Verminephrobacter eiseniae EF01-2: one gene and its partner. Each later gene encodes a partner of the first gene's protein in a complex. Links are inferred from orthologs where the notes say so. Each region holds a gene or a part of one and is shown on either strand. Other genes may lie near its edges.

Region 1 (5,086 bases):
CTCCGGCGGCCCCGCAGGCCGCTCCGATGGCCGCTCCGATGGCCGCTCCAATCGCCGGTCAGGCACCGGCAGCCCGGGCCAGCAAGGCAGGCAAGACCGCCAAAAAGAAAACCCACAAGAAGATGGCCAAGAAAAAGGCGGCCCACAAGGTCGGCTGAAAGGCCGGGGATCGATCTGCGTCGATGACCGCTTTGCACCCCGCATCCCTGCGTCGCACCCGGCGCGCGCGCCGGGTATGCCGCGCCAGCATGGGCCTGGCACTGCTCGCGGCGCTGCTGGCCACCGCCCAGGAGGGGGCGCAACTGACGCTGCCACGGGTCGAACTGACGGCCGGCATGTACCGTATCGAGGCCCAGGTAGCCCAGGCGCCACAGGAGCGCCAGACCGGGCTGATGCACCGCCAGGAAATGCCGCAGCACGAAGGCATGCTGTTCGTGTTCGAGCAGCCGGCACAGCAGTGCTTCTGGATGAAGGACACCTTGCTGCCACTGACGGCCGCATTCGTTGCCGATGACGGCACCATCGTGAACCTCGCGGACATGCGGCCCCGGACGCTGGACTCGCACTGCTCGGCCAAGCCCGTGCGCTATGTGCTGGAGATGAACCAGGGCTGGTTTGCCAAAAAGGGGATCAGGGCCGGGGCCAGGCTCGGTGGCGCACCGTTTGCGCACAGGTGATCGGGCGCCGCGCCCAGAGCATCGGGTCGGAACCATGCGCGACGGCGGGCGCAGGCGGCGGCTCGAAGTCCCGCCATGCGTGCAGAAAGCCCAGTGTCGCGTCACCGATCAGATGTCGTAGGCTGCGCGCAGCCATCGGAGCGCAGCGCAAGGCGCATCGTGCGGCCCATACCGAGCGTATTGGCAAGCGATGCAACGCCGCGATGCGCTTCGATGGCCAGCGCAGACCGACCGATGATCGGTGACGCGACACTAGGCCCCCCTGCTTGCGCGCAACCACGCTGCCAAGACTATCGACGGATCGAACGACCGCCGTTCACTACGCGCCGGGCGCCAAGCCGTAGCGCGCACCCGCGCCAGTGCGTCCAGGTGGGTGCGGCGGCGTGGCCTGATCCGGACATCGGACTGCCGGTTGTGCCGCTTGCCAAGCCGCAAGACGCGATGGGCAGCCGGCATGTGGTCGCCCCCCGTCGCCACATGCCTTTGGCCACGACGGCGGGCGGCCAAAGGCCATTCGTCGTTGGCAGGTTACGGCACCAGGGCCATCGTTGGGGCCGTCCGCCGGGCCTCAGGCGAAGTTCGCCTGGGCAAACTGCCAGTTCACCAACTTGTCAAAAAAGGTCTCGACGAACTTCGGGCGCAGGTTGCGGTAGTCGATGTAGTACGCGTGTTCCCACAGGTCTACGGTCAGCAGCGCCTTGTCCTGCGTGGTCAGCGGCGTGCCGGCCGCGCCGGTGTTGACGATGTCGACGCTGCCGTCGGTCTTTTTGACCAGCCAGGTCCAGCCCGAACCGAAGTTGCCCACGGCGCTCTTGACAAAGGCTTGCCGGAAAGCGGCGTAGCTGCCCCACTTGGCGTTGATCGCTGCGGCCAGCGCGCCGGCAGGCTCGCCGCCGCCCTGCGGGGCCATGCAGTGCCAGAAGAACGTGTGGTTCCAGATCTGGGCCGCATTGTTGTAAATGCCGCCGCTGGATTTTTTGATGATCTCTTCGAGCGCCATGGACTCGAATTCGGTGCCCTTTTGCAGGTTGTTCAGGTTCACCACATAGGCGTTGTGGTGCTTGCCGTGGTGGTACTCCAGGGTTTCCTGGCTGTAATGGGGTGCCAGCGCGTCGATGGCATAGGGCAGCGCAGGGAGGGTGTGTTCCATGGTGGGGTTTCCTTGTGGTGTGAAATGGCGTGCCGCCGGACGCGGCCTGAAGGGGGCATTGTAGGAAGATCGGCCGGCAGGCGGTGGCGCGTGCTCGGGAAACACCCCGGGCCTGTTGGGCCGTCCGATCAACCGCTGCCATCGCTGCCATGACAGCGCGCCTTGCCCCGGCGCGAAACGCATCGGCTTCCATGGGGTGCGGCTATTGGCGGGACGGCACACCAGCGCCGCTGCGCGGGGCCACGGTCACATCCACCGTGCCGTCGGCCAGCGTGGCGCGCAGTGCCGCGCCGGGCCGGGCTTGGCGCACCCGGGTCACGGCCTGTCCGCCGGTGTCGGTCAGCAGCGCGTAGCCGCGCTGCAACACCAGGCGCGGGTCCAGCAGTTCCAGGTGCAAGGCGGTGCGTTCGAGCCGCTCGGCATGTTGCCCCAGGCGCCGCCGCAGTTGCTGCGGCAGTTGGGTCTGGAGCGCTTGCTGCGTTTGCCCAAGCTGCTGCATTTTCAGCAGCACGCCATGGCGCATGCGCTGGGCCAGGCGGGCCAGTTGCAACTGCTGGCCGGCGACCAGGCCGGACGGTCGGCCCAGCCGCGCGGCCGCCTGGTCGAGCCGCTGGTGGCGCGCATCGAGCTGGCGCTGCGCGCCGTCCCGGATGCGGCCGACCAGCAAGTCCAGCGCCGCCAGCCAGAATTCGCGCGGCTGGGCCACCAGTTCGGCCGCTGCCGTGGGCGTGGGCGCGCGCAGGTCGGCACAGAAGTCGGCGATGGTGAAATCGGTCTCATGGCCCACGCCACTGACCAACGGCACCGGGCTTTGCACGATCATGCGGGCCAGTTGCTCGTCGTTGAAGGCCCACAGGTCTTCGATCGAGCCGCCGCCGCGCACCAACAAGATCACATCGATCGCCGGCGTATCTGCTCCGGGCGCCGCTGCTGCCTGCGCCAGGCCATACAGTTTTGCCAGCGCCGCAATGATGGTCGGCGCTGCGGCCACGCCTTGCACCTGCGCCGGCACCAGCAGCACCGGGATATGCGGCACCCGCCGGCGCAATGCCGTGACCACGTCGTGCAATGCCGCCGCCCCGGGCGATGTGACCAGGCCAATGCCACGCGGCAGCGCAGGCAGCGGGCGCTTGCGCGCGTTGTCGAACAGGCCCTGCAGTTCGAGCCGCGCCTTGAGTTGCAGGAACTGCTCAAACAGCGCCCCCTGCCCGGCCTGCTGCATGCCCTCGACGATGAACTGCAGTTCCCCGCGCGCTTCATACACCCCGAGGCGACCGTGCAACTGCACCAATTGTCCATCGCGCGGCGCAAAGTCGAGCCCGCTGGCGGCGCGGCGGAACATCGCGCAGCGCAATTGGCCATGCATGTCCTTGATCGAGAAATAGCAATGCCCGCTGGATGCGCGCGTCAAGCCCGTAATCTCGCCGCGCACCGCAACGGGATTGAAGCGCACCTGCAGCGCATCAGCAATGGCGCGGCACAGCGCGCCAACCTCCCACACACGGGCCGCTGCGATGGGGTCCGGGCGCTCAAACATGAGACCCGATGGGCTTTGGCGCGGTGTTCAAAATGCGAGTACTCCACAGAAACTGGCGAGCGGCGGGCATACCCCATGCCGCCCCGGGAACCGTCCGAAAAACACCAGCATACGTGTAAGTTGTTGATTTATATGGATTTTTCACTGCCTGATTTTTCATCAATCTGTTGCAAGCACGGCGCGGCGCCGCTTCGCGAGGTTCTCCAACCGGGTTGCCCACAAAGTTATCCACTGTTTTTGTGGGTGAACGAGGCGGCAGACAGATGCTCGGCCATGTCACGTTTGCTGACCCGAGGCGGCGCGCCGGCTGGGTCATAATCGCCGACTGTTTTCATCTGTGCGGGAGTGAGATTTGCTGTCCATCATACAAGCTGCAGGCTGGCCCATCTGGCCCCTGATTGCGTGTTCCGTCCTGGGACTGGCATTGATTTTTGAACGCTTCGTGGCCCTGAAGACAGCCCGCGTCGCCCCCCCCCGATTGCTCGATGAAGCCATCACCGTCTCGTTCAAGGCCCTGCCCCCCCCCGATGTGGTGAACCAGCTCGCCCAGAATTCGGCCCTGGGCGAAGTGCTGGCCAGCGGCCTGCGCGCCCTCAACAGCAACCCCGCGTGCAGCGAAACCGAGCTGCGCGCAGCCATGCAAGGCACGGGGCGCGCCGTGGCGCACCGGCTGGAAAAATACCTCCCGGCCCTGGCCACCATCGCCTCCGCCGCCCCTTTGCTCGGCCTGCTGGGCACCGTGATCGGGATGATCGAGATCTTCGGCTCGCAGGCCGGCCCGGGCGACATGGGCCAGGCCATCGGCGGCAGCAACCCGGCCATGCTGGCGCACGGCATTTCGACCGCGCTGTACAACACGGCGTTCGGGCTGATCGTGGCCATCCCGGCGCTGATCTTCTGGCGCTACTTTCGCGCCCGCGTCGATGCCTACCTGCTGACGCTGGAACTGGCCGCCGAGCAATTCGTGCACCACATGCTGCAACTGCGCCAGATAATGCGATGAACTTCCGCACCCTCTGCCGCGACGAACCCGAGATCAACCTGATCCCGTTCATCGACGTGCTGCTGGTGGTCCTCATCTTCCTGATGCTCACCACCACCTACAGCAAGTTCACGCAATTGCAACTGACGCTGCCCGTGGCCGACGCCGAGCAGCAGCGCGACCGGCCCCGGGAAGTGATCGTTTCCGTGGCTGCCAATGGCCGCTATGCGGTCAACCAGACCGGCGTCGACGGGCGCAGCCTCGAGGCCATCGTGCAAGCGTTGCGCAGCGCCACCCCGGCCGGCCGCGACAGCGTGCTGATCATCAGCGCCGACGCCATGGCCTCGCACCAGTCCGTGGTCACGGTGATGGAGGCCGCGCGCCGCTTGGGCCTGGCCCAGATCACGTTTGCCACGCAGTCCTCGGCCTCGGCACGGGCCAGCGGTCGCTGACCGGCATGGGCGCCTTGCGGCCGCAGCCGCCCCGCATGCCGGCAGGGCATGTTGCGCCAGCGTACTGGCAAAAACGCGGCCTGGCCGCCTGGGCGCTGTGGCCGCTGGCACAGTTGTATCGCGCCCTGGTGGCAGCGCGGCGCGGGCTGTACCGGGCCGGATGGCTCAAGGCGCAGCACCCGGGCCGCCCCGTCATCGTCGTCGGCAATGTGATTGCCGGCGGAGCGGGCAAGACCCCCGTGGTCATCGCCCTGGCGCGCCACCTGCAGGCGCGCGGCCTGCGCGTTG
Region 2 (2,965 bases), 1.7 Mb from region 1 along the record:
GCGGTTGAGCGCGCCCACCGGGGGGCTGATGCTCATGTCGTTGTCGTTGAGCACCACCAGCAGGTTGCAGTCGGCCACGCCGGCGTTGTTCAGCGCCTCGAAGGCCATGCCGGCGCTCATCGCGCCGTCGCCGATGATGGCCACGGTGTGGCGGCTCTCGCCCTTGCGCTTGGCCGCCAGCGCCATGCCCAGCGCGGCCGAGATGCTGGTGCTCGAATGCGCCGTGCCGAAGGTGTCGTACACGCTCTCGCCGCGCTGCGGAAAGCCCGAGATGCCGCCTTGCTGGCGCAGCGTGTGCATGCGCTCACGCCGGCCGGTCAGTATCTTGTGCGCATAGGTCTGGTGGCCCACGTCCCATACCAGGCGGTCATGCGGCGTCTGGAATACATGGTGCAGCGCCACCGTCAGTTCCACCGTGCCCAGGTTGGAGCTCAGGTGGCCGCCGGTGCGCGAGACGCTCTCCAGCACGAAGCCGCGCAGCTCCGCAGCCAGCACCTTGAGCTGCGCGCGCGCGAGCTGGCGCAGTTGCGCCGGGTCGTCGATGGTTTCCAGCAGGGGAAAGGATGTGCTTGGCATTTACTATTTTTTGATAGCTACCGGTGCAGGAAATATCAGCACCAGAGGCCGGTCAGACAGGGGCGTCGAGAAGAACGTCAAGAGGGGCGGGACAGTACCATGTCGGCCAGCGCGGCCAGCGCACGGGTGTCGGGCAGGTCGCTGCGGAGCCGGGCCGCATGCGCGCCGGCCAGCAGTTCCCGGGCCTGGGCCTGGGCCCGTTCCAGGCCCAGCAGCGATACATAGGTGGGCTTGGCGGCGATGGCATCCTTGCCGGCCGTCTTGCCCAGCGTGGCCGAATCGGCCACCACGTCGAGGATGTCATCCACCACCTGGAACGCCAGCCCCAGCGCCGCACCATAGTCGGACAGCGCCCGATAGGCCGCAGGCGCGGCCTGGCCGCACACGGCGCCCATCAGCACGCTGGCCTGCAGCAGCGCGCCGGTCTTGAGGCGGTGCATCTGGCGCAACTGCCCTTCGGTGAGCCGCAGGCCGACGCTGGCCAGATCGATCGCCTGGCCGCCGGCCATGCCGGTCGAGCCCGCCGCACGCGCCAGCAGGCGGCACAGCGCGGCCTGCGTGGCGGCGGGGATGGGCATGTCCTCGGGCGTGAGCAACTCGAACGCAAAGGCTTGCAGCGCGTCGCCTGCGAGCAGGGCCCGGGCCGGGCCGAACCGCACATGCGCCGTGGGCTTGCCACGGCGCAGCACATCGTTGTCCATGCAGGGCAGATCGTCATGCACCAGCGAATAGGCGTGGATCAGTTCCACGGCGCAGGCGGCACGCAGCGCCGCCGCATCGTGCCAGGCGCAGGGTGCAGGCTGGCCGCTGCAGACCGCCTGATACGCGGCCAGCACCAGCAGCGGCCGCAGGCGCTTGCCGCCATCGAGCACGGCATAGCGCATGGCCTCGCCCAGCCCGGCGGGCGCGCCATGGCCCACCCATTGCGACAGCGCCTGCTCCACCTGGGCCAGGTGGTTTTGCTGCCAGCCGCCCAGGTCCAGCGGAGCCGCCGCAGCCGATAGCGTGGAAGCGGCGCTCATTGCTGGACCCAAGGTTGCAGCGGGCCATCATCGAGCACCTTGATCTGCTCCTGCACCGCATCCAGACGCTGGCGGCAAAAGGACAGCAAACTGGCGCCGCGCTGGTAACCGGCCAGCATCTGGTCGAGCGGCAACTGGCCCGACTCGATGCGCGCCACGAGTTGCTCCAACTCGTGCAGTGCGGCCTCGTAGCTGGCAGGTTCGGCGGGTGGGGCAGGAGCCTGGTGCATGGCGATGGGCGCAGCGCGGCGCGGGTGAAAACCGGTGATTCTAGGCGCAGCCCACCATGCTTGGCGGTCAGTAACCCTAGTGTCGCGTCACCGATCAGATGTCGTAGGTTGCGCGCAGCCATCGGCGCGCAGCGCAAGGCGCAGCGCGCCGCCCATACCGAGCGACCGAGCGTATTGGCAAGCGCTGCAACGCCGCGCTGCGCTTCGATGGCCCGCGCAGACAGACAGATGATCGGTAACGCGACACTGGTTTGCAATACAGGCCAAGCCAGGCCAAGCGCAGGGCGCCGCAGCAAGCCCGGCACCTATAATCGCGTTCCTTTCGGGCCGGCTGGCAAGCTGACCGGTTTCTTTTCCCAGATGCGCCCCGGCGCACCTCCCTGTGGGGAGTCTTTAGGTCAGGTCATCCATGTCTGATTTAAGTCTTCAACTGCAGCAGGCCGCAAGCCAACTACCAGTTTCGAGCTACTTTGACGCCGCGCTGTTCCAGCGCGAGCGCGAACGCCTCATGCGGCATGGCCCGCGCTATGTGGGGCACCAATTGGCCGTGCCCGAGGCGGGCGACTACTACGCGCTGCCCCAGGAGGGCGAGGGCCGCGTGCTGGTGCGCAACGACCAAGGCGGTGTCGAACTGCTCTCCAATGTCTGTCGCCACCGCCAGGCCATCATGCTCAAGGGCAAAGGCTCGCTGCACAGCCAGCAAAAGGGCAGCGGGGGCGGCCGCATCGTGTGCCCGCTGCACCGCTGGACCTACAGCCCGCAGGGCGAGTTGCTGGGCGCGCCGCACTTTGCGCATGACCCCTGCCTGAACCTCGATAACTACCGGTTGCGCTCGTGGAACGGTCTGCTGTTCGAGGACAACGGCCATGACGTGGCCGCCGACCTGGCCGGTCTGGGCCCACGCGCCGACCTCGACTTTGGCGGCCATGTGCTCGACCATGTGGAACTGCACGAGTGCCACTACAACTGGAAGACCTTCATCGAGGTCTATCTGGAGGACTACCATGTCGGCCCCTTCCACCCGGGCCTGGGCAGCTTTGTCAGTTGCACGGACCTGCGCTGGGAGTTCGGCAAAAACTACTCGGTGCAGACCGTCGGCGTGGCCAACCGGCTGGGCAAGCCCGGCAGCCCGGTATA

The links. Proteins that work in one complex are often made in the same cells at the same time.
Region 2: the proteins of xseA (region 1) and xseB are in contact, whole or in part, in a cryo-EM structure (PDB 8TXR), measured with the Escherichia coli proteins. The link is inferred for Verminephrobacter eiseniae EF01-2 from one-to-one orthologs.

Annotation. Positions count from the first base shown.
Region 1 is NC_008786.1:5,405,824-5,410,909, forward strand. The notes cover bases 1,198-4,158. They hold xseA (exodeoxyribonuclease VII large subunit), read right to left. Parts: upstream 3,365-4,158; coding sequence 2,030-3,364; downstream 1,198-2,029. Other genes in these bases: VEIS_RS23705 (Fe-Mn family superoxide dismutase), read right to left, coding at 1,246-1,827; VEIS_RS23715 (MotA/TolQ/ExbB proton channel family protein), read left to right, coding at 3,717-4,158. Also shown: VEIS_RS23695 (hypothetical protein), read left to right, coding at 1-158; VEIS_RS23700 (DUF192 domain-containing protein), read left to right, coding at 183-677; VEIS_RS29410 (hypothetical protein), read right to left, coding at 631-930; more of VEIS_RS23715, read left to right, coding at 4,159-4,367; VEIS_RS23720 (ExbD/TolR family protein), read left to right, coding at 4,364-4,798. UniProt on the Escherichia coli protein: Bidirectionally degrades single-stranded DNA into large acid-insoluble oligonucleotides, which are then degraded further into small acid-soluble oligonucleotides.
Region 2 is NC_008786.1:3,659,110-3,662,074, reverse strand. The notes cover bases 212-2,965. They hold xseB (exodeoxyribonuclease VII small subunit), read right to left. Parts: upstream 1,829-2,965; coding sequence 1,595-1,828; downstream 212-1,594. Other genes in these bases: VEIS_RS15945 (aromatic ring-hydroxylating oxygenase subunit alpha), read left to right, coding at 2,238-2,965; VEIS_RS28890 (hypothetical protein), read right to left, coding at 1,923-2,075; VEIS_RS15955 (polyprenyl synthetase family protein), read right to left, coding at 654-1,598; dxs (1-deoxy-D-xylulose-5-phosphate synthase), read right to left, coding at 212-576. Also shown: more of dxs, read right to left, coding at 1-211. UniProt on the Escherichia coli protein: Bidirectionally degrades single-stranded DNA into large acid-insoluble oligonucleotides, which are then degraded further into small acid-soluble oligonucleotides.